Aureimonas sp. SA4125: one gene and its partner. The protein of the gene in region 2 interacts with the protein of the main gene of each other region in a pairwise test. Links are inferred from orthologs where the notes say so. Each region holds a gene or a part of one and is shown on either strand. Other genes may lie near its edges.

Evidence for each region.
Region 1: the proteins of Sa4125_RS18855 (region 2) and Sa4125_RS15650 interact in binary tests that used the Escherichia coli proteins (3 or more experiments, as listed by UniProt). The link is inferred for Aureimonas sp. SA4125 from one-to-one orthologs.

Annotation. Positions count from the first base shown.
Region 1 is NZ_AP025032.1:3,304,898-3,309,695, reverse strand. What follows is about bases 1-2,946. They hold Sa4125_RS15650 (penicillin-binding protein 2), read left to right. Parts: upstream 1-575; coding sequence 576-2,318; downstream 2,319-2,946. Other genes in these bases: Sa4125_RS15645 (UDP-N-acetylmuramoyl-L-alanyl-D-glutamate--2,6-diaminopimelate ligase), read left to right, coding at 2,404-2,946; Sa4125_RS15655 (hypothetical protein), read left to right, coding at 220-576; rsmH (16S rRNA (cytosine(1402)-N(4))-methyltransferase RsmH), read left to right, coding at 1-216. In the rest of the region: more of Sa4125_RS15645, read left to right, coding at 2,947-3,852; Sa4125_RS15640 (UDP-N-acetylmuramoylalanyl-D-glutamyl-2,6-diaminopimelate--D-alanyl-D-alanine ligase), read left to right, coding at 3,849-4,798. UniProt on the Escherichia coli protein: Essential cell division protein that catalyzes cross-linking of the peptidoglycan cell wall at the division septum. Required for localization of FtsN.
Region 2 is NZ_AP025032.1:3,969,317-3,977,542, forward strand. What follows is about bases 2,975-5,862. They hold Sa4125_RS18855 (transglycosylase domain-containing protein), read right to left. Parts: upstream 4,826-5,862; coding sequence 4,124-4,825; downstream 2,975-4,123. Other genes in these bases: phaR (polyhydroxyalkanoate synthesis repressor PhaR), read left to right, coding at 2,975-3,461; rpmF (50S ribosomal protein L32), read right to left, coding at 3,715-3,900; Sa4125_RS18860 (polyprenyl synthetase family protein), read left to right, coding at 5,025-5,862. Also shown: Sa4125_RS18830 (helicase-related protein), read right to left, coding at 1-376; phbB (acetoacetyl-CoA reductase), read right to left, coding at 585-1,310; Sa4125_RS18840 (acetyl-CoA C-acetyltransferase), read right to left, coding at 1,377-2,561; more of phaR, read left to right, coding at 2,874-2,974; more of Sa4125_RS18860, read left to right, coding at 5,863-5,924; Sa4125_RS18865 (PAS domain-containing methyl-accepting chemotaxis protein), read right to left, coding at 5,992-7,689. UniProt on the Escherichia coli protein: Peptidoglycan polymerase that catalyzes glycan chain elongation from lipid-linked precursors. May play a role in peptidoglycan assembly during cell division in collaboration with other cell division proteins.

The DNA of each region.
Region 1 (4,798 bases), 670 kb from region 2 along the record:
CGGCATCTGCCCGACATGGCTGCCAAGCCTCTTACATTCGTTTCGCGCAACAAGCCGGTCACGGCCGACGATGCCGAGATCGAGGGCAATCCGCGCTCGCGCTCGGCCAAGCTGCGCGCCGGCACGCGAACGGACGCCGCCCCGCGCGACGTCCGCTCAGCAAGCCTCTTTGCCGATCTGCCGTCGCTTGCCGACCTACCCGATACAGGAGCCTGAGAGATGCTGAAGACGATCGACATCGTTCTCATCGCCATCATGATCTCGGCCGCCGCCTGGACCTTCAAGATCAAGCACGAAGCCGAGCTGATCGAGGATCAGGTCCACGTCGTCGAGAGGAAAGCGTCTCTCGAGCGCGAGACCATCGCGCTTCTGGAGGCCGACTGGAGCCTGCTGAACCAGCCGGACCGGCTGCAACAGCTCGCCGAGGCCTTCAAGGCCGATCTGGCGCTGGAGCCGCTACGGCCCGAACAGATCGTCGAGCCCGATGAACTTCCTGCCGAGCCAATCAATCTTGTCCCGAACGGGACCGACACCCTCGGTGGCTACGCCGACAATTCCAAGAGCCTGGTACGGTAATGATCAAGCTTCCCAAGCTCCCCCGCCGCCTCTCTTCTCTCGGCTCAGGCGACGCCGCGCCTGCACAGGCGACCCCGCAGGGCCGTAGCTTCTCCCGGCGCCGGCCGATCGAGGCGCCCCGCAACCGGCAACGCTTCATCATCGCCATCGGCCTGTTCTGCTCCGTCTACGCGATCATCGGCGGTCGGTTGGTGATGTGGGGCAGTCTGCCGAACGACGGGGGCGCCTATCAGGCCAGGGCGCAGGTCGTCGCGGCCCGACCTGACCTCGTCGACCGCAATGGCCAGGTGCTGGCCACCGATATCAAGACGGCCTCGCTGTTTGCCGAGCCGCGCCGCATCGTCGATCCGGACGAGGCCGGCGAACTCCTGCGCTCCGTCCTGCCCGATCTCGACGCCAAATACCTGCACACGCGGCTGGCCAGCGACGCCGGCTTCGTCTGGCTGCGTCGCGAGCTGACGCCGCGCCAGCAGCAGGAGATCTTTGCTCTCGGTATTCCCGGCATCGGATTCCGTACCGAAAAGCGCCGCTTCTACCCCGGCGGCAACACGGCTTCGCACATCGTCGGTGCCGTCAATGTCGACAACCAGGGCATTGCCGGCATGGAGAAGTATGTCGACGACCAGGGACTGCGCGAGATCCAGAACCTCGGTCTGGCCGCGAGCAGCGAACTCGAGCCGGTGAAACTGTCGATCGACCTGCGCGTCCAGCACATCATGCGCGACGAACTGGCGGCCGCGATCGTGCGCTACCGGGCGATCGCAGCCGCGGGGATCATCCTCGATGTGACCACCGGCGAAGTCGTCGCCATGGTGTCGATGCCGGATTTCGACCCGAACAATCCGGTCGAAGCGCTGAAGAAGGAAAATCTGAACCGCATGTCGGCGGGCCTGTTCGAAATGGGCTCGACCTTCAAGAGCTTCACCACGGCGATGGCCCTCGATTCGGGTCTGGTAAAGATCACCGACGTCTTCAGCACCGAGCCCTTCCGCGTCTCCGGCTTCACCATCAAGGAATTCCACAGCAAGCACCGGCCACTGACCGTGCCGGAAATCTTCCAGTACTCGTCCAATGTCGGCTCGGCCCGAGAGGCCGACATCGTCGGCATCGAAGGTCACAAGGCCTTCCTGACCAAGATGGGCCTCCTGTCGCGGATACAGACGGAACTGCCGGAAGTGGCGACGCCGACCCAGCCCAAGCAGTGGAAGAAGATCAATTCGATGACGATCTCCTACGGCCATGGCATTTCGACGACACCGCTGCAGACGGCCGTCGCCGCCGCGGCGCTGATGAACGGCGGTTACCTGATCCCGCCGACCTTCCTTCCCCGCAGCGTCGAGGAAGCGCAGAAGCTGGCCGTGCCGGTGATCAGCAAGCAGACCAGCGACGAGATGCGCTACATGTTCGAGCTGAACGGCGAGCACGGCTCCGGCCGCCAGGCCCTGGTGCCGGGATACCGTGTCGGCGGAAAGACGGGCACGGCTGAAAAGGTGGTCAACGGCCGCTACATCGGCAACAAGCGCTTCAACGGTTATCTCGCTGCCTTCCCGATCGACGCGCCGCGCTATGTCACGCTCGTCGTGATTGACGAGCCGCAGCCCGTCCCGGGCTCCGGACAGGGCGCCACGGCTGCCTCGAACGCGGCACCGGCGGCCGGCGCGATCATCCGCCGCTCCGCGGCGCTGCTCGGCGTGAAGCCCGATTTCGGCGATCGGGGAAAGTCCTTGCTCGTCTCCTACTAACGGCTAGAACGGGTTGGGGGCCAGGATGGGCCTTCCGGGCCGGCGGGCAACCGCCGGCTTTCCAGCTTAACGCGGGTTATGGTTAATGAATTTATCGGAGCTTGCGCAGGGGATCGCCGGGGGCGGGGAGGGCCGGACCATCGCGGTGACCGGACTGTCCTCGGATTCGCGCGCCATCCAGCCGGGATCGCTGTTCGCCGCGCTCTCCGGCTCGAAAGCCGACGGGGCGAGCTTCGTGCGCGAGGCGGAGGCGAAAGGTGCCGTCGCGATCCTGGTCGAAGCCGGGACTGATCTCGCCACCGACCTTCCCGTCCTTCGTGCGGAGGATTCGCGCCGCGCCCTGGCTCTGCTGGCGGCACGCTTCTTCGGCGCGCAGCCGCCCACGATCGTCGCGGTGACCGGAACCAGCGGCAAGACATCGATCGCCGCCTTCACGCGGCAGATCTGGAGCGCCGCCGGCCATCCCGCCGCCTCGATCGGCACGACCGGCGTCACCGCGCCGGGACGTGACGAGTACGGCTCGCTGACGACGCCCGACCCGATCGCGCTGGCGCGCCTGATGGCCGAACTTGCTGCCGAAGGCGTCACGCACGCGGCCATGGAAGCGTCCAGCCACGGCCTCGACCAGCGCCGGCTCGACGGCGTGCACCTGTCTGCCGCGGCCTTCATCAATCTCGGCCGCGATCATCTCGATTATCATCCGACCGTCGAGGCCTATTTCGCCGCCAAGATGCGCCTGTTCGATACGCTCCTGCCGACCGGTGCGCCGGCGGTCATCTTCGCCGACGACATTTGGTCCGACCGGGCGAGGGCAACCGCTTTGCAGTCCGGCGCCAATGTGTTGACCGTCGGTCGCAAGGGCACGTTCCTCGCCCTCAAGCGCCTCGAACACGAGCGCCACCGCCAGATCGCGGAGATCGAAGCCGAGGGCCGCATCCATCGCGTCGTGCTGCCGCTTGCGGGCGAGTTCCAGATGGCCAACGCGCTGGTGGCCGCAGGACTTGCGATCGCCACCGGCGTCGAGTCCGGACAGGCGCTGCAGAGCCTCGAGGACCTGAAGGGCGCGCCCGGCCGACTGGAGCTTGCAGGCACCACGGCAAGCGGCGCGCCGGTCTTCGTCGACTATGCGCACAAGCCTGAGGCACTGGAGAACGTCCTGTGGGCCGTCCGGCCCTTCACCACCGGGCGTGTCATCGTCGTCTTCGGCTGTGGTGGCGACCGCGACCGTGGCAAGCGGCCGATCATGGGCGAGATCGCCGCGCGCCTTGCCGACATCGCCATCGTCACCGACGACAACCCGCGCTCCGAAGTGCCGGCCAGCATCCGTGGCGAGATCCTCGCCGCGGCGCCCGGTGCCGAGGAGATCGCCGACCGCCACGCCGCCATCCGGCATGCCGTGGCGGCGGCCGATGCCGGCGACACCGTCGTGATCGCCGGCAAGGGCCACGAGACCGGCCAGACGGTCGGAACCACCGTGTTCCCGTTCAGCGACCATCAGGAAGTGCGCGCCGCGATCCGGGAGGCCGGACAATGACCGATTTCCTATGGGAGATCGACGCCCTCGTCGAGGCCACCGGTGGTCGTCCGATCGGCGCCATGCCCGACGGCATCACCGGCATTTCGATCGACACCCGCACCCTTCAGCCGGGCGAGGCTTTCTTCGCCATCAAGGGTGAGAATTTCGATGGCCACAACTTCCTGACCGCAGCCGTTGCCGCCGGGGCGGGGGTGCTCGTCGTCGCCAAGCACAAACTCCCGGCCCTCGGGCGCGTGCAGGCCCAGATCATCGTCGTCGACGACGTCCTCAAGGCGCTGGAACGCCTTGCCGAGGCGTCGCGGGCCCGTTCGAAGGCGCGCATCGTTGCTGTCACCGGCAGCGTCGGCAAGACGACGACGAAGGAGGCACTCCGCCATGCGCTGGCGGCCTGCGGCTCCGTGCATGCGTCCGCGGCCTCGTTCAACAATCACTGGGGCGTGCCGCTGAGCCTCGCGCGGATGCCGGCCGAGACGCGCTTCGGCATTTTCGAGATCGGCATGAACCATCCCGGCGAAATCCGGCCGCTCGTCAAGCTCGTGCGCCCGCATGTCGCCATCGTCACGCTCATCGCCCCCGCCCATCTCGGTCATTTCCGCGATCTCGACGAAATCGCCGTCGCCAAGGCGGAGATCTTCGAGGGACTGGTGGCGGACGGCGTCGCCCTCCTGAACGCCGACGACCCGCAATGCGGGCCTCTCTCCGAAATGGCGCGCGCCGCCGGCGTGACCGAGATCAAGACATTCGGCGCAGGGCCCGACTGCGACTACCGGCTGATCGATTATGCTCCGTCCGCCGAGGGCGCGCGGGTCGAGGCGCGGATCGCCGGCACCGAGATCGATCTCGCTCTCGCCGCATCCGGCCGCCACATCGCGGAAAATCTCGTCGCCGTTCTCGGGGCCGCCTCGCTTGTCGGCGCCGATGTCGCTGCCTGCGCCGCGTCGCT
Region 2 (8,226 bases):
AATTGAGGATGCGGTCGGTGAAGACGTGACCGCGTTCGAGATCGGCGGCGAGTTGCACCTCGTCGATGGCGACGAAGGCGGCGTCTGTGCGCCGCGGCATCGCCTCGACGGTGCACACGTGATAGCGCGCGTTCGGCGGCTTGATCTTCTCTTCGCCGGTGATCAGCGCCACCTTGGAGACGCCGACCCGGTCGACCACCTTCTGGTAGACCTCCCGCGCCAGAAGGCGCAGCGGCAGACCGATGACACCCGAGGAATGGGCGACCATCCGATCGATGGCGAGAAATGTCTTGCCGGTATTGGTGGGACCGAGGACGGCGGTCACGTTGGTCCCGTCGAAGCGGATCGTCTCGGTCTGGCTGGGGCTGCGATTCATGTCCCGCCCAATGTGGGGCAGATGGACCCGACATGGAAGGAGGGCGGCGCAGCATTATGGTGGCGAACGAGTCAGGGTTCGCCGCGCCAGCACCGGAACTGCCTCTTCTCCCACGCAGGAGAGAAGACGCAGCGGCACCCTTTGCCCTTGACGAGGCGATGCGCTGAGTGGATCGCCGCATCCACAGCCGCCCATATGCGTATGAGTCTTACGCCAGATACTGCCCGCCATTGGCCGTCAGCGTCGAGCCGGTGATGAAGCCGGCATCGTCGGAGGCGAGGAAGACGACGCAGCGGGCGATCTCTTCGGGCTCGCCGAGGCGGCCGACCGGAATATGCGCCAGGATCTGCTTCTGCATCACGTCCTCGGGGATCGTCGCCATCATGTCGGTGTTGATGTAGCCGGGGCAGATGGTGTTGACGGTGATGCCCTTCTTCGCTCCCTCCAGCGCCAACGCCTTGGAGAAGCCGATGTCGCCGGCCTTGGCGGCGGAGTAGTTGGACTGGCCCATCTGGCCCTTCTGGCCGTTGATCGAGGAGATGTTGATGATCCGGCCGAACCCGCGTTCGCGCATGCCCTCCCAGACAGGCCTTGTCATGTTGAACAGGCCGTTGAGATTGGTGCCCATCACCGCCTGCCACTGCTCGATCGTCATCTTGTGGAACATGGCATCGCGGGTGATGCCGGCATTGTTGACGAGGATCTCGACCGGGCCGAGATCTTTCTCGATCGCTGCGAGATGGGTGCTGCACGCCTCGAAACTCGCGACATCCCATTTGCGCACCGGAATGTTGTTCGCCTGGCTGAAGGCCTCGGCCGCAGCGTCGTTGCCGGCATAGCTGGCGACCACCTGATTGCCCGCGCCCTTCAGCGCCTTGGCGATGGCCGCGCCGATCCCGCGCGTGCCTCCCGTCACGACGGCCACTCTGCCCATTGTCCCCTCCCCCGTCTTGTTCAGCCGGGACGGCAGGTCTGCCGTCCCGCTTGGCGGTTTTCCGCCTTACATGCGCTCAAAACACATCGCGACGCCCATGCCGCCGCCGATGCAGAGCGTGGCGAGGCCCTTCTTGGCGTCCCGCCGTGCCATTTCGTGGATCAGCGTGTTGAGGACGCGCGCCCCGGACGCGCCGATCGGATGGCCGATGGCGATCGCCCCGCCATTGACGTTGACGATCGAGGGATCCCATCCCAGTTCCTTGTTGACCGCGCAGGCCTGCGCCGCAAAGGCCTCGTTGGCTTCGACAAGGTCGAGGTCCTCGATCGACCATCCAGCCTTTTCCAGAGCCTTGCGCGAAGCCGGGATTGGGCCGGTGCCCATGATCGACGGATCGACGCCGGCCGTCGCCCAGGAGACGATGCGCACCAGCGGCGTCAGGCCGCGGCGACCCGCCTCCGCCTCGCTCATCAAGACGACTGCCGCGGCGCCGTCATTGATGCCGGAGGCGTTGGCGGCGGTGACCGAGCCCTCCTTGTCAAAGGCCGGGCGGAGTTTGGCGACCTTGTCGAGCGTCGTTCCGGCCTTGATGTACTCGTCCTCGGAGACCACGGTGTCCCCCTTGCGGCCCTTGACCGTGAAGGCGACGATCTCGTCCTTGAAGCGCCCGGCCTTTTGCGCCGCCTCCGCCTTGTTCTGAGAGGCCACGGCGAACTCGTCCTGCATCTCGCGGGTGATCTGCCACTGCCGCGCGACGTTCTCGGCCGTGGTGCCCATGTGATAGCCTTGGAAGGCGTCGAGCAGGCCGTCCTTCAGCATGGTGTCGACGAACTTCAGATCGCCCATCTTCGCACCCGAGCGCAGATGCGCCGCATGCGGCGCCATCGACATGGATTCCTGGCCGCCCGCGACGATGATCTTCGCGTCGCCCATCGTGATCTGCTGCATGCCGAGCGCGACGGCGCGAAGGCCCGAGCCGCACAGCTGGTTCAGGCCCCAGGCAGTGGCTTCCTGGCGCATGCCGGCGGCCATCGCCGCCTGGCGTGCCGGATTCTGCCCCTCGCCCGCGGCAAGCACCTGACCGATGATCGCCTCGTCGACCTCGGCAGGATCGACGCCGGCGCGGGTGAGCGCCTCGGCGATGGCCGCAGCGCCCAGCTGGTGGGCGGGCACATCGGCGAAAGCGCCGTTGAACGAGCCGACCGGGGTGCGGGCAGCACCGACGATGACAACGGACTGTTCGGTGGACATCTTGAATTCCTTCCCTGGCGGGCCTCTTCGGGGCCGAGCGCCCGCATGTGGCGCATCTGTTCTTACCCGAGTTGTCGCAGAGCCCTTCCGGGCCTGTCAAACACGAATGCGCAAGGGCTGTGCCGAGATGCGTCATCGGTTGGGCTGAGCCTGCGACGGCCGCCCGGGCACGCTCAGGAATCCCGGCGGCGCAGCGTCACCGGAAAGGTTTGGTAACCCGCCAATTTTGTGCCTATGATTTCCATGGCGCAGTGCAAAACGTCACAAGTCGGCAGCCAAGACCGACGGGCGTAACCGGGATGGGGAACGACTATGGCCAAGAACACGGAAACGACCGTCATCAAGAAATACGCCAATCGGCGACTCTACAATACCGGAACCAGCACCTATGTGACGCTGGAGAACCTGGCCGCAATGGTGAAGGGCAACGAGGAGTTCGTCGTCCAGGACGCCAAGAGCGGCGAAGACATCACGCATTCGGTGCTCACGCAGATCATCTTCGAGCAGGAAAACAAGGTCGGGCAGAACATGATGCCCATCGCCTTCCTGCGCCAGCTCATCCGCTTCTACGGCGACCAGATGCAGATGGTTATTCCCGGCTATCTCGAACAGACGATGGCCGCCTTTTCGCGCGAGCAGGAGGGGTTTCGCGACAAGGCGATCGGCGCCGGCGGCCAGAACCCGATGAAGATGATGGAGGCGCAGGTGCGCCGCAACACCGAGATCTTCCGGCAGGCAATGACGGTCTTCAACCCCTTCGCCGCCGCGATCATGCCCGCTGGCGCCAATGGCGGGGCCGAGGAGGCCCCTGCCGCCAAGGAAGACCTCTCCGACATGCGCCGGCAGCTGGCCGATATGCAGAAGCGGCTGGAAGCGCTCGACGCCAAAAAGGCCGAATAGTGCGGAGCGCAGGGTCGCCGCCGGGAATAGATCGCGGAAGTCGTGGTGGGCGCAGGTAGCCGCTGAAGATACACGGCTCCCGCAAGACCTGGTCATCCCCGGGCCAAGGCCCCGGGGATGACGAACTCCATGGGCAGCAGCGCCCGCAGCTCCCCTCGACAGCCATGATCTGCCGACGCCCTGGTCTCTCTCAGACGACAAAGGCCGGGCGTTGCCACCCGGCCTCCTCAATTCGCGAAACAGCCCGAAAAATTCAGGCGTTTTCCTTGATCGTCATGATCTGCTTGCCGCGATACATCCCGGTCTTCAGGTCGATGTGGTGAGGACGGCGCAGTTCGCCGGAGTTCTTGTCCTCGATGTAGGTCGGGGCCTTCAGCGCATCGTGCGAGCGACGCATGCCACGCTTGGAGGGCGAGGTCTTTCTCTTCGGTACGGCCATCGGTCTCTTCCGTTCGGATGTCGGGCGGACGGGCCACAAGGGCTGATCCGCGAGGAATGTTCATGTGCTGGAGGATCGCGGCGCGCCCGACGCCCTCCGTGGTCTCCAGCATTCACGTCCCTTACCCGGCGATCAATCGACCGCGTCAGGTTCGGCAATGACGGGAATTCGCCGCAGCCCATAGCAAAACATCGACGCCATGGGAAGGGCGGGGCGCAATTTTCTAGCCGCCCTTGGCCGGCCGCACTGCCACCGCGACGCAGTCGACATAGTCGCCCGAGCGTTTGGCGCGCGCCTCGATCACGCCCGCCAGACGCGAGAGGCCGCGCGGCGGCTTGCCGGGATTGCGCTTCTTCGGCGACGGCAGCGTGACGGCCAGGAGCGCGGCCTCGCGCGCCGTCAGCGCGAAGGCCGGCTTGTCGAAATAGTGCCAGGCTGCCGCCTCGATGCCGTAGATGCCGTCGCCCCATTCGGCGATGTTGAGATAGATCTCGATCAGCCGGCGCTTCGACAGGATGAAGTCGGCATAGACGGCTAGCGGCACTTCGAGCCCCTTGCGGACGAAGGAGCGGCTGTTCCACAGAAAGAGGTTCTTCGCCGTCTGCATCGGGATGGTGGAGGCGCCACGCGTCTCCTCCCCCTCCAGCGTCGAATCGATGACGGCGTTCAGCTCCTTCCAGTCGACGCCGCCATGCGCGCAGTACTGGCCGTCCTCCGACATCATCACCGAATGGACGAGCACCGGCGCGATGTCCTCCAGCGCCACCCATGTCCGCGACACCGGCTTCAAGCTGAGATAATCGCCGAGCATCAGCGTCGAGACCGGGTGGACGAAAGGGAGCGCGTAGACCGGGACGAGGGCGAGCGGCAGGGCGACGAGGACGACCAGCGTGACGATCAGGAAGCCGAAGGCGCGTCGCAGCATGAGAGCTTTCCGTAGGCCGCAGGGGAGAGAGGCGTACCGGCCTTCCGGCGGCGGGTTCCCTTGAGGTCATATCGGCGCGGGGCCGGACTCGCAATCTCTGCGGGCCGTCTTCGGCCGCTCGCTTGACCTCCGCCGGCGGATCGGCGAAGCCGGTCAGCGGTAGGCCCGGTCGCCGCAACGCCCGGCACGGAGAAGAGACATGCGCACGGCGTTCGAGGGTCAGTTGCAGGATGCAGCCACGGTGATCGAGACCGTGCTTGCCGAAAGCCTCGACGGCGCCCATCCGCTGATGCGGGGCACGCCGCCACGCCTGGCCGAAGCCATGCGGCACGGGGCACTGGCGGGCGGCAAACGGCTGCGCCCCTTCCTCGTGCTCGAAACGGCGCGCCTCTTCGGCGTCGGTGGTGCAGGCGTCGCCAACGTCGCGGCGGCGCTGGAATGCGTCCACTGTTATTCGCTCGTCCACGACGACCTGCCGGCGATGGACGACGACGACCTGCGCCGCGGCCGCCCGACCGTACACAAGGCCTTCGACGAGGCCACCGCGATCCTGGCCGGCGATGCCTTGCTGACATTGTCCTTCGGGCTCGTCGCCGGCGCCGAGGACATCGCGCCGCAGGCCCGCCTGGCGCTCATCGACGCGCTATCGCGCGAGGCCGGCGCCGCCGGCATGGTCGGCGGGCAGGCACTGGACCTTTCCGCCGAGACGGAGGTGCTGGGCGAGGCGGAGATTTCCCGAATGCAGGCGATGAAGACCGGCGCGCTCATCGCCTTCGCCTGCGAGGCGGGACCTGTTCTTGCGGGTGCCGCAGAGGAGGACCGCCGGCGGCTGCGCCGCTACGGCGAGATCATCGGCCTCGCCTTCCAGCTCGCCGATGACCTCCTCGACGAGACCGCCGACGCCGGGGCTCTCGGCAAGGCCGCCGGCAAGGACCGCGCCCGCGGCAAGAAGACACTCCCTGCCCTCCATGGTCACGACTGGACGCGCACGAAGCTGGACGATCTCGTGACAGAGGCCAGCGCGTGTCTCTCGCATTATGGCGAGCGCGCCGAGATCCTTGTCGAGACGGCACGTTTCATCGCGAACCGGCGCAGTTAGCCGGACCTGGCATTGCGCCCGTCACCCCGGTGCCTGACGGGACCGGGTCGGGAGCGCCGGTCGGTCGTCACCCCCGGACCGCCCGCGGGAAGGCCGCCACGACGCGCGACTCGAGATCGTGTACCGGCGAGAGCGAGCGCTGGGTGGACCGATGCCGAGACGCACCGCTCCGCTCCATCTGGAATTTGCCGAGCTGGATATTCAGTTCCGCCACCTCGGCGGCAAGTTCGTTGCTGGCCGCCGTCGACTCCTCCACCATGGCCGCGTTCTGCTGGGTCCCCTGGTTCAACGTGCCGACCGCGATGTTGATCTCGTTGAGGCCCGTCGCCTGGCTGCGCGCAGACGAGACGATTGAGGTTACATGAATGTCGATCTCGTTGACTTCGCCGACGATCACCTCGAGCGCCCGGCCCGTTTCGCCGACCAGTTCGACGCCGTCGGCGACCTGTTTGGACGAGTTTGAGATCAAGCTCTTGATCTCCTTGGCGGCCTCGGCAGAACGTTGCGCCAACCCGCGAACTTCCTGGGCGACCACCGCGAAGCCACGACCGGCCTCGCCCGCCCGCGCCGCCTCGACGCCTGCATTCAGCGCCAGAAGGTTCGTCTGAAAAGCGATCTCGTCGATAACGCCGATGATCTTGCCGATTTCCTCGGACGACTTCTCGATCGCGGCCATCGACTGGATGGCCCTGGCCACTACCTGGCCCGAGCGCTTGGCGCCGGCTTTTGTGCGATTGACCAGGAGACCGGCCTCGTCCGCCCGCTGGCTCGACGATCTTACCGCCGTCGTGATCTCGGCCAACGCCGCCGCCGTTTCCTCCAGGGCTGCCGCCTGCTGCTCCGTGCGGCCGGCAAGGTCGTCGGCCGCCCTACGGATCTGCTCAGCGCCGGCATGGATCCCTCCGGCAATGCCGGCGACGGACCGCATCGTCTCGCCCAGGCGATCGACCGAGACGTTATAGGAGAGCCGCAGGGGTTCCAAAGCGGGAAGGAAGGCGTGGTCTATGTCCCGCGTCAGATCGCCCTCGGCCAGCCTGCCCAGCCCCGCGCCGAGTTCATGAACGGCAGCGACCCGCTCACTGACGTCGGTCGCGAACTTGACCACCTTCGTCACCTTGCCGTTCAGGTCGAGGATGGGGTTGTACGAGGCCTGGATGTGGACGGCCTTGCCGCCCTTGCCGATCCGTCGGAACTCGTCTGCGATGAACTCGCCTCCCCGCAGCTTGGCCCAGAAATCGGCATAGTCGGCCGACGCGGCCTGGGCGGGCTCCACGAACATGCGGTGATGCTTGCCCACCACCTCATCGAGGCCATAGCCGATGACTGCCAGAAAGTTCGGGTTGGCGGTGAGGATCTGGCCGTCCGGCGTGAATTCGATGATGCCCTGGGCGCGACCGATCGCATCCAACTTGCCGGCGTTCTCAGCCGCAGCGAGTTTTGCCACGGTGATATCAGTGGCAAATTTCACCACCTTGTAGATCTTGCCCCCACTGTTCGTCACCGGGTTGTAGGACGCCTGCAGCCAGATCTCCCGTCCGTCCTTCGCAATTCGCTTGAATTCCCCGGCGACGAATTGGCCCCGTCCGAGTTGCGTCCAGAACGCCTTGTAGGCCGCAGCCTGCACTTCATCGGGTGCGACGAAGATGCTGTGATGCTGGCCGGCGATCTCCGACAGCCCGTAGCCGAGAGCCCGACAGAAATTCTCGTTCGCCGTCAGGATCTTGCCTGCCGGGTCGAATTCGATGATGGCCAGTGACTGGCCCATGGCGGCGAGAACTCGGACAGCATCGGACGACCCAAAGCCTAGGCAGTGTGGACAAAGTGTCTGATCCACAATCGGATGGATGCCACGAGAACGAAGCCGAGAAAGCTGTCTGCGGTCTTGTCGTATCGCGTGGCCAGCCGCCGACTGTGTTTCAGCTTTGAGAAGCAGCGCTCGACGAGGTTTCTCAGGCCGTAAATGTATCCGTCAATGACGGGTTGGACCTTGCGGTTTCGCTTTGCGGGGATGACCGCGGCAACGCCTCTGGCCTTGAGGTCGGCAAGGATGAAGTCGGCGTCGTATCCCTTGTCGGCGAGCAGGACACAGGGCTTGGGACCGGGCTGGTCCATGACCGGCGCATAGCCTTTCATATCGGAGACCTGACCGCCGCTCAGCGTGATAGCGACAGGGAGGCCTCGAGCATTGCTGCGGAGATGGATCTTGGTCGAGAAGCCACCACGAGAGCGGCCAAGACTTTGGTCCTGATCCCTTTTTTTAGCGCGCCGGCGGCGTGCTGATGGGCGCGGATAATGGTAGAAT